DNA from 4 places in the Streptomyces sp. RLA131 genome. Region 1 is predicted to be linked to each of the others. Evidence: riboswitches for the same ligand, from Rfam matches in the RefSeq annotation. Region 1 holds a riboswitch; each other region holds the start of a gene.
What was found. Region 1 has a riboswitch for cyclic di-AMP ahead of RWE79_RS29570 (M23 family metallopeptidase). Riboswitches for the same ligand answer to the same signal wherever they lie in the genome.
Positions count from the first base shown of each region.

Region 2: it holds a riboswitch for cyclic di-AMP, as region 1 does, so the genes downstream of both, RWE79_RS35670 (transglycosylase family protein) here and RWE79_RS29570 (M23 family metallopeptidase) in region 1, are expected to answer to the same signal.
Region 3: it holds a riboswitch for cyclic di-AMP, as region 1 does, so the genes downstream of both, RWE79_RS15865 (transglycosylase family protein) here and RWE79_RS29570 (M23 family metallopeptidase) in region 1, are expected to answer to the same signal.
Region 4: it holds a riboswitch for cyclic di-AMP, as region 1 does, so the genes downstream of both, RWE79_RS23880 (C40 family peptidase) here and RWE79_RS29570 (M23 family metallopeptidase) in region 1, are expected to answer to the same signal.

Region 1 covers NZ_JBWDOQ010000002.1:6,333,002-6,337,141, reverse strand. Annotated here, with positions in the region: gene RWE79_RS29585 (bifunctional acetate--CoA ligase family protein/GNAT family N-acetyltransferase) at 1-112, opposite strand, end outside; gene RWE79_RS29580 (HPr family phosphocarrier protein) at 233-514, shown strand; gene RWE79_RS29575 (GntR family transcriptional regulator) at 739-1,422, opposite strand; gene RWE79_RS29570 (M23 family metallopeptidase) at 1,658-2,419, opposite strand; cyclic di-AMP (ydaO/yuaA leader) riboswitch at 2,432-2,586, opposite strand; gene RWE79_RS29565 (M16 family metallopeptidase) at 2,813-4,140, opposite strand, start outside.
Region 2 covers NZ_JBWDOQ010000002.1:7,681,523-7,685,662, forward strand. Annotated here, with positions in the region: gene RWE79_RS35660 (aldo/keto reductase) at 1-106, opposite strand, end outside; gene RWE79_RS35665 (cytochrome P450 family protein) at 237-1,457, opposite strand; cyclic di-AMP (ydaO/yuaA leader) riboswitch at 1,826-1,999, shown strand; gene RWE79_RS35670 (transglycosylase family protein) at 2,002-3,180, shown strand; gene RWE79_RS35675 (SAM-dependent methyltransferase) at 3,396-4,140, shown strand, end outside.
Region 3 covers NZ_JBWDOQ010000002.1:3,293,150-3,297,289, reverse strand. Annotated here, with positions in the region: gene RWE79_RS15875 (cytochrome P450 family protein) at 1-370, shown strand, start outside; gene RWE79_RS15870 (transglycosylase family protein) at 519-1,472, shown strand; cyclic di-AMP (ydaO/yuaA leader) riboswitch at 1,705-1,887, shown strand; partial or broken gene RWE79_RS15865 (transglycosylase family protein) at 1,892-2,233, shown strand; gene eno (phosphopyruvate hydratase) at 2,375-3,655, shown strand; gene RWE79_RS15855 (FtsB family cell division protein) at 3,847-4,140, shown strand, end outside.
Region 4 covers NZ_JBWDOQ010000002.1:5,022,028-5,026,167, forward strand. Annotated here, with positions in the region: gene RWE79_RS23870 (C40 family peptidase) at 1-94, opposite strand, end outside; gene RWE79_RS23875 (hypothetical protein) at 425-778, shown strand; gene RWE79_RS23880 (C40 family peptidase) at 856-1,968, opposite strand; cyclic di-AMP (ydaO/yuaA leader) riboswitch at 1,977-2,123, opposite strand; gene pcrA (DNA helicase PcrA) at 2,298-4,140, shown strand, end outside.

The DNA of each region.
Region 1 (4,140 bases):
GCTCCGCGTCGTCCGGGGTGATCGGGCGCACATGGGCGATGCCGCCGTCGCGGAGCACGACGTCCGCCTCCCAGTGCACCGGGTACGGCCGCGAGAGCGGCGGAGTGGTCATGGGCCAAGCGTAAGGGGACGTACCGGATCAGTGCGACGATATGACGAAGCGGTCTCCGGCGCGGCTGCGCCTCGTGGGAGACTGGTCTAGACAACCTGGAACGACCCGGAGGACACCACCATGGCTGAGCGCCACGTCACCGTCGGCTGGCCGGAGGGCCTGCACGCACGCCCCGCTTCGATCTTCGTCCGTTCGGTGACGGGCCTCGGCGTGCCCGTGACGATCGCCAAGCCCGGCGGCACCCCGGCCAACGCCGCGTCCATGCTGGCCGTCCTCGGCCTCGGCGCGCAGGGCGGCGAGGAGATCGTGCTGGCCTCCGACGCCGAGGGCGCCGAGGCGGCGCTCGACCAGCTGGCCGAGCTCGTCACCAAGGGGCTCGACGAGCTGCCGGAGACCGTCTGACCCGGCCTTCCGCGAATGGTGGCGGGGCCGCGAAAATCCGTCCGGATTTCGCAGCCCCGCCACTTCGCCTTTCGGGCGTCATTCGGCCCGGAAATCCGCGCAGGGCACAGCGGAATTACGCATCAGAATATCTCCGGCAAGCTCCGGCGCAATTCTTCTCAGTTGTATACGGCACTTCTGTTAAACGCGGCCGCCCGTCGTGTGTACGCCGTGTTTCCAGTTCCTCACCGCACGGTCGCGCCCCGCGCCGAACGCCGCAGCCGGTGCACCCCGGCCGACCGCTCCACGTGCGCCGTCGCCAGCTTGCGGGCCCGCTCGGAGTCACCGCGGGCCACCGCGTCCACGATCGCCCCGTGCTCCTCCCAGGACTCCACGGCGCGCCCCGGCGAGTCCACCGCGTACACCCACGCGATCTTGTGCCGCAGCTGCGTGAGCAGAGCCACCAGGGTGGGACTGCCGGAGGCCTGCGCCAGCGTCTCGTGGAACCAGCCGTCCAACGAGGGCAGATCGGACAACTGCCCCTGCAGGGAACGTTCCTGCCCGAGCCGCACCAGACCGCGCAGCACCTTGATGTGCGCCTCCGTACGCCGCTGCGCGGCACGCGCCGCGCCCAGCGGCTCCAGCAGACCGCGGATCTCCAGCAGGTCCGCCGCCTCCTGCTCGGTGGGCTCCGCGACCGAGGCCCCGGCGTGTCTGCGGGTGCGCACGAACCCCTCGGACTCCAGCGTGCGCAGCGCCTCACGGACCGGGACCCGTGACACGCCGTAGCGCTTGGCCAGCAGCTCCTCGGTCAGCCGGCCGCCCGGCGGATAGAAGCCGCTGATGATGTCGTCACGGATCGCCGTGCACACCGCTTGGGCGGAAATACGACGCCCTGCGCCGCCCGTCCCGTTCACGTCCGATCCCACATCGCCGGTCCCTTCATTCCCCGTCCGGTTTAATCCCCGCGTAACGCGAAGATCGGTGTTTCTTCGGCGACTCTATTCCAGCACAGTCGGGATTCCGACGGGAGTCCCTAATTCAGCAAGTATTTTTGGACACACGAAGGCCCCGGCCGGGGGAGCCGGGGCCTTCGCCGCGGGGGAACGCCGTGGGAGACGCCGTGGGGACGCCGTGGGGGGACGCGGTGGGGGACGCGCCCGGTCAGACCGCCACGCCGTGCTTGCGCAGATACGCGACGGGGTCGACGTCGGAGCCGTAGCTCTGGCTGGTGCGCACCTCAAGGTGCAGATGCGGCCCGGTGACGTTGCCGGTGGCGCCGGACAGACCGAGCTGACGGCCGGCGGTCACCGTCTCGCCGACGGAGACGCCGATCGAGGACAGATGGCCGTACAGCACGTACATCCCGTCGGACATCCGCAGGATCACGTTGTTGCCGTACGAGCCGCCCCAGCCCGCCTCCACCACGGTGGCCGGACCGATCGCGTGCACCGGGGTGCCCGTCGCGGCCGCGAAGTCCGAACCGGTGTGATAGCCGGAGGACCACAGGCTGCTCGTGGCGTGGTACGGCGTGGATATCGACGAGGCGACCGGCTTCATCCAGCCCGTCAGACTCCCCCGGGCACCCGGCACCGACCGGGCCGCGCGCTGCCCGGCCGCCGCCGACCTCTTCGCCCGCTCCTTCGCCGCGGCCTGGGCCCTGGCCTTCGCCCTGGCCTTCTCGCGGGCCTGCTCGGCGCGGGCCTGCTCGGCCTTCTTGCGCGCCGCGTCGGCCGCCTTGTGCTGGGCGTCCGCCTGCGCGGCGATCTGCGTGACCAGGGTGTCCGTCACGGCCGCGCACCGGCTGAACGCGGTGCCGGGAGCCGCCGTCCCGGCCGCTCCCGCCTCGGCGGCTCCGGCGGTGGTGGTCGCCGCGAGCACGGCGGCGCAGGCCAGGGTCGTGCGAATGCTGAACGTGAGCGCCATGGCAGGCGGAGTCCTTTCCTTCCCTCTCGCCTACCGGGTTAGCTGACGGGTTCGGAGCAGGAAGGTCTCCTACGGGCGGCTCGCCCGATTCACCCCAGGGGGACTACGCGACGTGGGTCCCCGGCTCCCCAGGCTCACGCCCTGCGGGGACTCGGCGATCGTTGCTCCGGTGCCGCCGGACGCGGCTTGTCTTACGGACAACGAGCGACGACGCTAACCGCGCCCCCCGGCCCCCACCAAATAAAACGCCCCAATTGTGCCCGATGCCACATAACCCCCGCGGGACCCGGTTGTGGGCAGGCTCAGGGTCGGTCCGCCGGGTCCGCCGGGTCGTCCTCGGTCCGGACCGGCCGAAGATCGGCCGGTCCGGCGACCGAGGACGAGCGGGCCCCGTCAGAGGGCCGTGGAGACCGTCACCGGGCCGATACCGAGGGCCTTGACGGGCTCGGCGATGGCCGCCGCGTCCCCGACGAGGACGACGACGAGCCGGTCCAGCGGGAAGGCGCTGACCGCGGCCGCCGTGGCCTCGACCGTGCCCGTGGCCGCGAGGCGGGCGTACAGCTGGGCCTGGTAGTCGTCGGGCAGGTACTGCTCGACCTGGTCGGCGAGCGTGCCGGCGACGGCGGAAGCCGTCTCGTAGCGCAGCGGCGCGACACCCACGAGGTTCTGGACGGCGACGTCACGCTCCTCGTCGGTGAGGCCGTCCTCGCGGAGCGTCCTCAGCACCTGCCAGGTGTCGGCCAGTGCCGGGGCGGTGACGTCGGTGGCCACCGAACCGCTGATGCCGATCAGCGAGGCACCCGTGCCCTCCGGGGTGGAGAGCAGGACCTGCCCGAAGGCCCGCACGCCGTACGTGTAGCCCTTCTCCTCACGCAGGACGCGGTCGAGCCGCGAGGTGAGCGTGCCGCCCAGGCAGTACGTGCCGAGGACCTGTGCGGCCCAGACCGGGTCGTGGCGGTCGGAGCCGGTGCGGCCGATGAGGACCTGGGTCTGGACGGCGCCGGGGCGGTCGACGACGACGACGCGGGCGTGGTCGTCGGAGGTGATCTGCGGCAGCGGCCGGCGTTCGGCGGGCTTGCCGGTCCACTCCCCCAGCGTCTCGGTGAGCAGCGCGTCGAGGTCGATGCCGGTGAGGTCGCCGACGACCACGACGGTCGACGTGGAGGGCCGCACATGCGTGTCGTAGAAGGAGCGCACCGCCGCCGCGTCGATCCGGGCGACCGTCTCCTCGGTGCCCTGGCGCGGCCGGGAGCAGCGCAGCGCGGGGGCGAACAGCTCCTTGGACAGCGCCATGGCGGCGCGCCGGGCCGGGTTGGCCAGCTCGTGCGGGATCTCGTCGAGGCGGTTGTTGACCAGCCGCTCGACCTCGCTGTCGGGGAAGGCCGGCGCGCGCAGGGCGTCGGAGAGCAGGCCCAGGGCCTTGTCCAGCCGGGAGGCGGGGACCTCCAGGGAGACCCGTACGCCGGGGTGGTCGGCGGCGGCGTCGAGCGTGGCCCCGCAGCGCTCCAGCTCGGCGGCGAACTCCTCGGCGCTGTGCTTGTCGGTGCCCTCGGAGAAGGCGCGGGCCATGATGGTGGCCACGCCGTCCAGGCCCTCGGGCTCGGCGTCGAGCGGCGCCGCGAGCAGCACCTCGACGGCGACGACCTTCTGGCCGGGGCGGTGGCTGCGCAGCACGGTCAGGCCGTTGGGCAGGGTTCCGCGGCCGGGGGCGGGGAAGTCCC
Region 2 (4,140 bases), 1.3 Mb from region 1:
AGTTGTGCCACAGGCCGAGGGAGACGGCGGGCAGCCGTACGCCGCTGCGGCCGCAGCGGCGGTACTCCATGGAGTCGTAACGGTCGTCGGCCGCGAGGTAGCTCACGCGAGGGCTCCAGGGATTGCTGTTGGAAAATGTGCGGGATTGTGAGCCTACCGGCCCGGCGCTGGAGAATCCATGACGCGCGGCGGCCCGCCCGTCAGGTGGCGGCGGGTTCGTCCTCGTTCGCCGCCCGCTACCAGGTGCAGGGCAGGGTGCGGTGTCCGTGCGAGATGAACGAGCTGATCGGCCGCAGCTCCTCCGGGGGTACGGCCAGTGTGAGGCCGGGGAACCGCGCGAACAGGGCCGGTAGCGCGATCTCCGCCTCCAGCCGGGCCAGCGGCGCGCCCAGGCAGTGGTGGACGCCGTGGCCGAAGGCCAGATGCTCCTTGCCCGGGCGCGCCGCGTCGAAGCGGCCGGCGTCCTCGCCGTGGACCCCGGGGTCGCGCCCGGCGGCGGCGTACGAGGCCAGGATCGCGTCGCCCCGGGCGATCAGCACGCCGCCCGCCTCGATGTCCTCGACCGCGTAGCGCAGCGGCAGATGGGCCAGCGGTGCCTCGGTGCGCAGCGTCTCCTCGATGACGTCCGCCCAGCCGACCTGCCCGGTGCGGACCAGTTCCAGCTGCCCGGGGTGGGTGAGCAGGGCATGGACGGCGTTGTCGATGAGGTTGACCGTGGTCTCGTGCCCGGCGGCGATGATCAGCAGCAGGGTGTCGAGCAGTTCGGACTCGCTCAGCGCCGATCCGTCCTCCGCGTCGTGGGCGGCGATCAGGGCGCTGGTCAGGTCGTCGCCGGGCTCGGCCCGCCGGGTCGCGGCCAGGTCGCGCAGGATCCCGTACATCCGGTGGTAGTTGGCCATCGACTCCGCCGGGGTGAGCGAGGTGTCGAAGCCGCGGTCCACGCAGGTCCGCAGTCCCTCGCGCAGTCGCTCGGGCACGCCCATCAGCTCGGTGATCACCTGGATGGGGATCGGATAGGCGAAGGAGGCCCTCAGGTCGGCCGGGGTTCCGGGGGGTGTGGCGGCGAGCCGGTCGAGCAGTCCTTCGGTGATCTCCTCGACACGGGGGCGCAGGGCGGCGGTGCGGCGGGCGGTGAAGGCGGGGGCGACCAGCCGGCGCAGCCGCCGGTGGTCGGCACCGTAGGCGTTCAGCATGCTGGTCACGGCGACCCAGACGAACAGTGGCCAGTCCTGCGGTATCGCGCCGTTGATGAAGGCCGGCCAGTGCCGGCGGGCGTCCTTGGAGACCCGGGGGTCGGTGAGCAGCCGCTTGAGCAGGTCCTGGCTGGTCACGGACCAGGCGCGCACCCCGCCCGGCAGTTCGATCAGGGTGACCGGACCGCGCTCGCGTAAGCGGGCGCCTTCCGCGTGGATGTCGGCGCCGGTCGGATCGAGAACCACGGGGGGCTGAGAAGTCATGACCAAGACATGCGCCGCGGGGCCACTTTCCATGCGTGACCGGATGAGTCGGGGCAAATCGCCCACGGGTGACGGGTGTCACTCATGAAATACCGTACGGAACACCCCTGTCGCTATCTGTCCACATTAACCCCATTCTGTGACTCCATAAATTGATCGAGTTACGGACGGTCAGCATTTTGTGCACACAGAGCGGACACTTCTCACCTAACGTCATCGAATTCTAAGATCAAGTTGCAGTCCTCTTGATCCTATGTTTGGACACCTTGCTCTGGCCGGACACCGTCGTTTAGCTTCGCAGTCCCGCAGGTCAAATGCCTTCGGGATTCTGTCGGGCGGAACGCCGAATCCTGCCGCCGCCCGGTGGCCAACACTGAACGCTCAGGGCAGGAGCGGGGGACCCAGGTAATCGCCGTAGCCGGAGGACCGGAACGGCTTGGGGTTAAGTCGCAGTGCAGTGCCGTTTGTTCCGGCCTGCCTGTGGCCGGGCATCTCCAGCCCGAACCCGACAGCTTACCTCGCAGGCGCCGGAGAGGAATTCCGCATGCCCGCAAAGGGAAAGCACCGTCGTGTCCGCGCAAACCGTTTCACCCGGATCGGCGTTGTCGCCGGCACCACCGGTGCGGCCATCGCGCTCCCCATGGTCGGCGCCACCGGCGCCCGCGCCGCCTCGGTGAGCACCTGGGACAAGGTCGCCACCTGCGAGAGCACCAACAACTGGAGCATCAACACGGGTAACGGCTTCTACGGTGGCCTGCAGTTCACCCAGAGCACCTGGGCGGGCTTCGGCGGCACCACGTACGCCCCCCGTGCCGACCTGGCCACCAAGGCGCAGCAGATCGCCATCGCCGAGAAGGTCCTGGCGGTCCAGGGCCCGCAGGCCTGGCCGGTGTGCGGCCCCAAGGCCGGACTGACCCAGGCCATGGCCGACACCTCCTCCGCCCCGGCGGCCTCCACCCCCGCGGCCGCCCCGAAGAAGGCCACGGAGGCCAAGGCCCCGGCCGCTTCCTCCCCGGCGTCCTCCTCGAAGTCCACCGCCAAGACCTACCGGGTCGCCGGCGGCGACACGCTCTCCAAGATCGCCGACGCCCAGGACGTCGCCGGTGGCTGGCAGGAGCTGTACTCCGACAACAAGAGCGTCATCGGCGGCAACCCGAACCTGATCTACCCCAACCAGGTTCTGACGCTCGGCCAGAAGGCCGCCGCCTCGACCGCCAAGACCACCAGGTCCGCGGTCGTCACCCCGCGCAAGAGCACCGCCCCGGCGACCACGTCGTCCGCGGCCAAGTCCTCCTCCGCCGCCCAGAGCAGCGCCTCCGGCTACACCCGCCCGGTCGACGGCGCCATCCTCGGCACCGCCTACCGCACGGCCGGTGCCATGTGGTCCAGCGGCTACCACACCGGCCAGGACTTCGTCGTCCCGACCGGTACCCGGGTCAAGGCCATCGCCAACGCCACCGTGGTCTCGGCCGGTTGGGGCGGTGCCTACGGCAACCAGGTCGTCCTGCGGCTCGCCGACGGCAAGTACGCCCAGTACGCGCACCTGTCCTCGATCGCGGTCTCGGCCGGCCAGTCCGTCTCCGAGGGCCAGCAGCTCGGCCTGTCCGGCGCGACCGGTAACGTCACCGGCCCGCACCTGCACTTCGAGATCCGCACCTCCCCGAACTACGGCTCGGACCTGGACCCGCTGGCCTACCTCCGCGCCCACGGTGTGAGCATCTGAGGCAGCCCCGTCAGGGCGTGACTTCAGAGCCTGGCTCTCAGTCAGGACCCATGTGCCTGTTCCCGCGGCGGCGGGGACAGGCACATGCCTTTGTCCCGTGACCGAAACGGACCTGATATTTCCGTTTGTTGTTCCCTCTCGAACTGGCGATCAGTAGCCTGACTGCGCACTACTGACTTTCTGCCGAACGCCTGACGAGCTGGAGACAACAGATGGTGGAGCGTCCCGCCTGGGCACCGCAGGGCATCGACGTGTCGGTGCCGAGCGTGTCCCGCATCTACGACTACTACCTCGGCGGTTCGCACAACTTCGAGGCAGACCGGGAAGCGGGACGGCGGGCGATCGAGGTCTTCCCCGGGCTGCCGAAAATCATGCAGGCGAACCGGGCGTTCATGCGCCGCGCCGTCAGACACGCAGTGGACCAGGGCGTCACCCAGTTCCTCGACATCGGCTCCGGGATACCCACCTTCGGCAACGTCCACGAGGTCGCCCAGGCCGCCAGCCCCGGCGCCGCCGTCGTCTACGTCGACCACGACCCGGTCGCCGTCGCGCACAGCCGGTCGGTCCTGGCCGGCAACGAACGCGCCGACATCGTCTCCGCCGACCTGCGCACCCCCCGGGACATCCTCGACAGCGAGGCGGTCGGCCGGCTCCTCGACCTCGACCGTCCGGTGGCCCTGCTGCTCGTCGCCGTACTGCACTTCCTGGAGGACGCCGACGAGCCGCGCAAGGCCGTCGCCGAACTGCGCGACGCGCTCGCCCCCGGCAGCCTGCTGGTGCTCACCCATGCCTCCACCGACGGCGGCCCCCGGCTCCCGGAGCAGGGCGACCGGGTCGAGGGCGTCTACCGCAACATCGGCTCCCCGCTGGTGATGCGCTCGCGCCCCGAGGTGGAACGTTTCTTCGAGGGCTTCGAACTGGTCGACCCCGGAGTGGTCGCCATGCCGCTGTGGCGTCCCG
Region 3 (4,140 bases), 3.0 Mb from region 1:
CGGGCCGGTGGAGCTGGCCACCTGGCGCTTCGCGACCGAGCCGCTGACGATCGGCGGCCGGGTGATCGCCGCCGGCGATCCGGTGCTGGTCGTGCTGGCCGCCGCCGACCGGGATCCGGCCCGTTTCGACAGCCCGGACACCCTCGATCTGACCCGCCGCGACAACCAGCACCTCGGTTACGGACACGGCATCCACTACTGCCTGGGCGCCCCGTTGGCGCGCCTGGAGGCGCAGAGCGCACTGGCCACCCTGCTGACCCGGCTGCCCGATCTCGATCTCGCCGTCGAGCCCTCTGAGCTGCGCTGGCGGGGTGGCCTGATCATGCGCGGACTGCGAACTCTACCGGTGAATTTCACGCCGGAGCGGTAGTCGAGCCCTGAGCAGGAGGGATAAGGGAGTTGACGCTCCGTCACCGTCGTGATCTTGGCGTGATCTCCGATACATCGACTTGTGATGCCATGGCCAACGCCGCTACGTTCTGCGGTCGTCGCAGTCTTTGAAAAGGAAAGGCGATCGCATGCTGAAGTCCGGGAACGGCCGACACCGCAAACCGCGCCAGGCACCCACCGCTGTGGTGGTGGTCGCGGCGACCGGAGCCGGAATGGCGCTCCCGCTCTTCGCCGCGAGCGGAGCCCAGGCCGCCGACACCTCCGTCTCCGACTCGACCTGGAACGCGGTCGCCGTCTGCGAGAGCGGCGGCCTGTGGAGCTCCAACACCGGCAACGGGTTCTACGGCGGGCTGCAGATCACCCAGGAGACCTGGGACCAGTACGGCGGCCAGGACTACGCCAAGCGCCCCGACCTCGCCAGCCAGAACGAGCAGATATCCGTCGCCGACGAGATCCTCGACGCCCTCGGCCCCGAGGCGTGGCCGACCTGCGCCGACCTCTCGGGTCTGACCGACGCCGTCACCGGTGACGACTCCTCGGCCTCCGCCGACCCCACCGACGACGCGACGGACGACACGACGGGCGACACGACCGCCACGCCGTCCGATGACGCCACCGACGACTCCACCACCTCCGGCACGGACTCCGGTGGCACGGGCTCCGACACCGATTCCGGCAGCGACTCCGCCGACGCCTCGGACACCGGCGACAGCGACGGGACATCCGGCTCGGCGTCCTCGACGAGCCCCGATCCGTCCGCCACCCGGGCCGGCTCGGCCACCTCCCGGAACCAGGGCCGGCACGCCCGGCCCGAGACCACCGGCCCCACGGGCCTGGCCGCCTGGGGCGAGCTGTCCCGCAACAGCGTCAAGGTCGTCGCCCGCACGAAGTCCGCCGCCACCGAGGGCGCCACCACCGAGGCCGCCCGGCGCTACCTCGTACGTGACGGCGACTCGCTCTGCGGGATCGCGGCCGAGGAGGACGTGGCGGGCGGATGGCGCGCGCTGTACGAGGCCAACAAGAGCGCGATCGGTGACGATCCGAGTGTGATCCACCCCGGGGAGTATCTGAACCTGGAGTAGCACCTGTGACAAGCCTCTCCCGGAGGTCTGTGCCCGCGGTGTCCCTCCTTGTCCGATTCACCCGCTCCCACCAGGAATGACACGCATTCCTGGTGGGTGAAAAAGCGAACGATGGGCGATCTTGGGGGGATTGTCCTCACCCCCGGCCTTTGCTTACGGTCGACATCGCTCGCCGCCGCGGGCCCCGCCGGTCAGGAACGCCGAGTCCTGCCGCCGACCGACGGGAACAGTCGACGCGAAAGCGCCGAAGGCAGGAGCGGGGGACCCACAGGTTCGCCGCCGTACGGATCCGGACGCCCGTCGTCCGCCGCTCCGTGCGGCTCGGGGTTAAGCGCTGCGCGCACGTCGCGCCGCGCCGGGCACTCACTCGGCCCGAACCCGACAGCTGACCTCGCAGGCGCCGGTGAGGAACCCAGATCATGATCCGTCGTGTCTCGAAGTCGATCCGTCTCGCCGCTCTCGGTGCCGTCGCCACCGGTGCGATCGCGGTTCCGATGATGACCGCCTCCTCCGCCTCCGCCGCTCCGGCCACCGCGTGGACCAAGGTCGCCATGTGCGAGTCCACCGGAAACTGGCACATCAACTCCGGCAACGGCTTCTACGGCGGCCTGCAGTTCACCAATTCGACCTGGGCCGCTTACGGCGGCACCAAGTACGCCGCCCGCGCCGACCTGGCGACCTCGGGCCAGCAGATGGCCGTCGCCGAGAAGGTCCTGGCCAGCCAGGGCAAGGGCGCCTGGCCGATCTGCGGCAAGCACCTCTGACCGGGGGCGTCCACCGCGACGCCACCCCCCACGGCTCCCCGGCCGGGCACGCTTCTCCCCCAAGCGTGCCCGGCCGGGGCTTTTCGGGTCGGTTAGGCTCAGCACGAAAAAGATAGAGACATCCAGAAGGAGACTCACGTGCCGTCCATCGACGTCGTCGTAGCCCGGGAAATCCTCGACTCGCGAGGCAACCCCACCGTCGAGGTCGAGGTCGGCCTCGACGACGGCAGCACCGGTCGTGCCGCCGTTCCGTCCGGTGCCTCCACCGGCGCCTTCGAGGCCCTCGAACTCCGGGACGGCGACAAGAGCCGTTACCTCGGCAAGGGCGTGGAGAAGGCCGTCCTCGCCGTCATCGAGCAGATCGGCCCCGAGCTGGTCGGCTACGACGCCACCGAGCAGCGCCTGATCGACCAGGCGATGTTCGACCTGGACGCCACCCCCGACAAGTCATCGCTCGGCGCCAACGCCATCCTCGGCGTGTCGCTCGCCGTCGCGCACGCCGCCTCCGAGGCCTCGGACCTGCCGCTGTTCAGGTACCTGGGCGGCCCGAACGCCCACGTGCTGCCGGTCCCGATGATGAACATCCTCAACGGCGGCTCGCACGCCGACTCCAACGTGGACATCCAGGAGTTCATGATCGCGCCCATCGGCGCGGAGTCCTTCTCCGAGGCCCTGCGCTGGGGTGCCGAGGTCTACCACACCCTCAAGGCGGTCCTGAAGGAGCGCGGCCTGTCCACCGGTCTGGGTGACGAGGGCGGCTTCGCGCCCAACCTCGACTCCAACCGCGCCGCTCTCGACCTCATCGTCGAGGCCATCAAGAAGGCCGGTTACACCCCGGGCCAGGACATCGCGCTGGCGCTCGACGTCGCCGCCTCCGAGTTCTACAAGGACGGCAGCTACTCGTTCGAGGGCAAGGCGCTGTCCGCCGCCGAACTCACCGCGTACTACGCCGAGCTCGTGGCCGCGTACCCGCTGGTCTCCATCGAGGACCCGCTGTTCGAGGACGACTGGGACGGCTGGAAGACCCTCACCGACCAGCTCGGCGACAAGGTCCAGATCGTCGGCGACGACCTGTTCGTCACCAACCCCGAGCGCCTGCAGAAGGGCATCGACAACAACACCGCCAACGCGCTCCTGGTGAAGGTCAACCAGATCGGCTCCCTCACCGAGACCCTCGACGCCGTCGAGCTCGCGCAGCGCAGCGGCTACAAGTGCATGATGTCCCACCGCTCCGGTGAGACCGAGGACGTCACCATCGCCGACCTGGCCGTCGCCACCAACTGCGGCCAGATCAAGACCGGCGCCCCGGCCCGCTCCGAGCGCGTCGCCAAGTACAACCAGCTGCTGCGCATCGAGGAGATCCTCGACGACGCCGCGGTGTACGCGGGCCGCTCGGCGTTCCCGCGCTTCAAGGGCTGATCTCCGGCCCCGCCGGGTTGTGGCCCGGCCACAACCCGGCCACAACCCGGCCACAGCCCGGCTCCCGGCCGGGGGCCGGGTACGAAACCGCAGCCGGCGTACCGGCGTGCCGGTGTGTGCGGCCCCCGGCCGCGTAGGGTGACCGGCAGGCGCAGCCGCCGACCCAACGCGAACCCTCACCGGAGGTGCACGTGCCGGACCGCTTCTCCACCGCGACGCGGATCCGCGCGCTGGGCGCCCAGGCGCAGGCGAGGGTGTACCGCGCCGCGGGCCGGGGCCCCGTCGCACCGCGCCGTAACCGCCTCACGGGCCGGGCCGCCGTACTGGCGCTGGTCGTGTGCGCGCTCGTCGTGGCGCTCGCGTACCCGATGCGGCAGTACATCGCCCAGCGCAGCGCCATCGCCGACCAGCGCCGCCAGGCGCAGGAGACGGAGCGCCGGGTGAAGGAGCTGCGGGAGGAGAAGGCCCGCTGGCAGGACCCGGCG
Region 4 (4,140 bases), 1.3 Mb from region 1:
CCACGGACGCGGCACCGGCCATGGCGATGGTCGCGGCGGTGCGAGCGGTGGAGCCGGCCAAGGAGCGCTGCTTGGGCCTGCTGTGCGACGGCACGTACGCCTTCTCCCTTCCTAGCCGCCGTTGACCGCGATCCGGCGGCGGCCGCACGGGGGGCGGCCGCCGCCGGATCCTCGGCGGGGGCGGCCGTGCCGGCGCTTGCTCGCCGGCAGTGGGGATCGGCCACCTGGAGGAGGACGCTAAACCTGCCCGTCACCCGGGGGCGGGCAGGAGCGCGGGACTGCTTTGATTCGTCCGGTAACCGACCGGGGATGACCGCTGTTCGACGGGCGTTCCGCCCGTTCGCCGACCGTCTGTGACCGATGAGGTGATTGAGGCACACCTGGGTGTCGGGGGCTGCTATGGGCCTGGCTATGGTCCTGTGCCATGGACGTACTCATTCACTTCGTCGTCGGCCTGCACATCATCGGCATCGCGGCACTGCTCGGCGGCTTCCTCACCCAGATGAAGGCCATGGGGCGCGGCGAGGCCCGCTTCGTGCCCGGGATGCTGCACGGCGCACTGACGATGCTGGTGACCGGTGCCCTGCTGGTGGGCCTGAACCAGGCCGACGACCAGCCCGTCAACAACATCAAGATCGGCGTGAAGCTGGCCGTCCTGGTGGTGATCCTGGGCCTGGTCTACGTCAAGCGGGACGAGGAACGGCAGCCGGCGGCGGTTTTCGGCGCGGTGGGCGCCCTGACCATCGCCAACATCTTCATCGCGGTGCTGTGGACCTGAGCCCGGTCGGGCCCGGCCGGGCCCGCCGCGGGGCCGGGCCCGCCGCGGGGCTGTGCCGCCGCGGGCCCTTCGTCCGCTCAGGCCATCCGGGCGTAGCCGACGATCGGCATCTCGCTGATCGGCGCGATCTTGACGACCGTGCCGGTGTGCGGGGCGTGGATCATCTGGCCGTTGCCGATGTAGAGGCCGACGTGGCTGATGCCCGAGTAGAAGAACACCAGGTCCCCCGGCTGGAGGTCGGACGCGCTGACCTTGGTGCCGTAGCTGTACTGCGCGGCGGCGGTCCGCGGGATCGAGACCCCGGCGGCGGCCCATGACGCCTGGGTGAGCCCCGAGCAGTCGTAGGAGTTGGGGCCGGTGGCGCCCCACACGTACGGCTTGCCGCGCTGGGCCTGGGCGAAGGCGATCGCCTTGGCGGCCTTGGCGCTCGTGCTGCTGCTGGAACCGGTGCTCGTGCTTGTGCTCGTACTGGCGCTGCCGCTGGTCGAGGAGTGCACCGTGGCCGCGGCCTTCGCCGCGGCGGCCTGCTCCTGCTTCTTCTTCAGCGCCGCCAGCCGCGCCTTCTCCTTGGCGGTGAGGCCGTTCAGCAGCTTCTGGGCGGCCGTCAGCTTCTCCTGGACGGCCTTCTTCTCCTTGCTGAGCTCCTTCTGCGCGGCGTCCAGCTTGGCCAGGCTCTCCACGGCCTCGCCGCGCTGCTTGGCGACCTCCATCTGCTGGGTGCGGAAGGTCTCCAGCGCCGTTTCGGTGCGGCCGGACATCCGGTCCATCACGTGCGCGTTCTCAAGGAGTTGCTGCGGGTCGTTGGCCAGCAGATAGGTGGTCGTGCTGTCCAGGCCGCCGCTGCGGTACTGGGCGGCCGCGTACTCGCCGAGCTGGTCCCGGGTGTCGTTGAGCTTGGCGGTCTTGCGGGAGACCTCGTCCAGGAGCTTGTCGGCGGCGGTGCGCTGCTTCTCGGCCTTGTCCTTGGCCGCGTTGTAGCGCTCGGTGGAGGCCTCGGCCTGCTCGTAGAGCTTGTCGACCTTCGCCTGGACCTTCTTGATGGCCACCGTGGTGCTGCCGGCGCTGGGTGCCGCGCTCGCGCTCTCCCCGAAGAGAGTGACCGTCGCCAGTGCGGCGGTCGTGAGCCCCACGGCCGCACGCGGGCCGGGGGCGGTGAGTATGCCGGTGCGGGGTTTGCGGTGGGTCGCCAAGGCAGGCGGCTCCTTCCGTTGACCGCTTACCGGGTTAGCTGTCGGGTTCGGGCATCGGAAGGCCGCCCTACGGTCCGCGAAGGACCGATTCACCCCAAGGTCGTCGTACGTGGGTCCCCGGCTCCGGCTCGCGCCGGACTCAGCGAAGGCGGCCCGTGACGGCACGGTCACCGCCGGAGGAGCGGGCCACCTGATGCGGAACCGTAATCAACGGGAGTGGTCCTTGGGAAGACTGATGTTCGATATGTCCGGAAACCCATGTGTGACCTCTACCGTACGTACACGTTCCGGCAGGGACTGTCGGTGGCACGGCCTAGACTCGGGAGGCGATGAGCAGCCTCTTTGACGACAGCTTCCTGGCCCACCTCGAACCGGCCGACGGCCCGCCTCCGCCCCCGGAGGAGACGCCCGCGCCGGAGCCGGTTCCGCACGACCTGTTCGGCGGTCACTTCGACGTGCCCGTCGAGCGGGACGCGTACTACCGCGACGGCGCCCACCGGCCGGTACTGGACGCCGCCGCGCTGCTCGAAGGGCTCAACGAGCAGCAGCGCGCGGCCGTCGAGCACGCGGGGGGCCCGCTGCTCATCGTCGCGGGCGCCGGTTCCGGCAAGACCCGGGTGCTGACCCACCGGATCGCCCACCTGCTGGCGACCCGCCATGTGCACCCGGGCGAGATCCTGGCGATCACCTTCACCAACAAGGCCGCCGGCGAGATGAAGGAGCGCGTCGAGCAGCTGGTCGGCCCGCGCGCCAATGCCATGTGGGTGATGACCTTCCACAGCGCGTGCGTGCGCATCCTGCGGCGGGAGAGCAAGCGGCTCGGCTTCACCTCCAGCTTCTCGATCTACGACGGCGCCGACTCCAAGCGGCTGATGGCCCTGGTCTGCCGGGATCTCGACCTCGACCCGAAGCAGTACCCGCCGAAGTCCTTCAGCGCCAAGGTCTCCAACCTCAAGAACGAGCTGATCGACGAGGAGACCTTCGCCGGCCAGGCGGAGAACCCCTTCGAGAAGAAGCTCGCCGAGGCGTATGTGCTCTACCAGTCCCGGCTGCGCGAGGCCAACGCCCTGGACTTCGACGACATCATCATGACCACGGTCAACCTGCTCCAGGCCTTCCCCGACGTGGCCGAGCACTACCGGCGGCGCTTCCGCCACGTACTGGTCGACGAGTACCAGGACACCAACCACGCCCAGTACACCCTGGTGCGCGAGCTGGTCGGCACGTCGGAAGGCGTGGAGGATCCGGCCGAGCTGTGCGTGGTGGGTGACGCGGACCAGTCGATCTACGCCTTCCGCGGCGCCACCATCCGCAACATCCTCCAGTTCGAGGAGGACTACCCGCAGGCGCGGACCATCCTGCTGGAGCAGAACTACCGCTCCACGCAGACCATCCTCACCGCCGCCAACGCCGTCATCGAGCGCAACGCCTCGCGGCGTCCCAAGAACCTGTGGACGGAGTCCGGCGACGGCCCCGTCATCACCGGCTATGTCGCCGACCAGGAGCACGACGAGGCGCAGTACATCGCCGACGAGATCGACCGGCTGACGGACGCCGGGGACTCCAGGCCCGGCGATGTGGCGGTCTTCTACCGCACGAACGCCCAGTCCCGGGTCTTCGAAGAGGTCTTCATCCGGGTCGGGCTGCCCTACAAGGTCGTCGGCGGGGTGCGCTTCTACGAGCGCAAGGAGGTCCGCGACGTCCTCGCGTATCTGCGCGTGCTCGCCAACCCCGAGGACACCGTGCCGCTGCGGCGGATCCTGAACGTGCCCAAGCGCGGCATCGGCGACCGCGCCGAGGCCATGCTGGAGGCACTGGCGCTGCGGGAGAAGATCTCCTTCGCCGCCGCCCTGCGCCGGGTCGACGAGGCCTACGGCATGGCCGCGCGCTCGGCCAACGCGGTGAAGCGGTTCAACGAGCTGCTGGAGGAGCTGCGCACCGTCGTGGAGTCCGGCGCCGGGCCGGCCACCGTCCTGGAGGCCGTGCTCGAACGCACCGGCTACCTGGCGGAGTTGCAGGCCTCGACCGACCCGCAGGACGAGACCCGGGTGGAGAACCTGCAGGAACTCGCCGCCGTGGCCCTGGAGTACGAGCAGGACCGCACCGACGACGAGCCGGGCACCCTGGCGGACTTCCTGGAACGGGTCGCGCTGGTCGCCGACTCCGACCAGA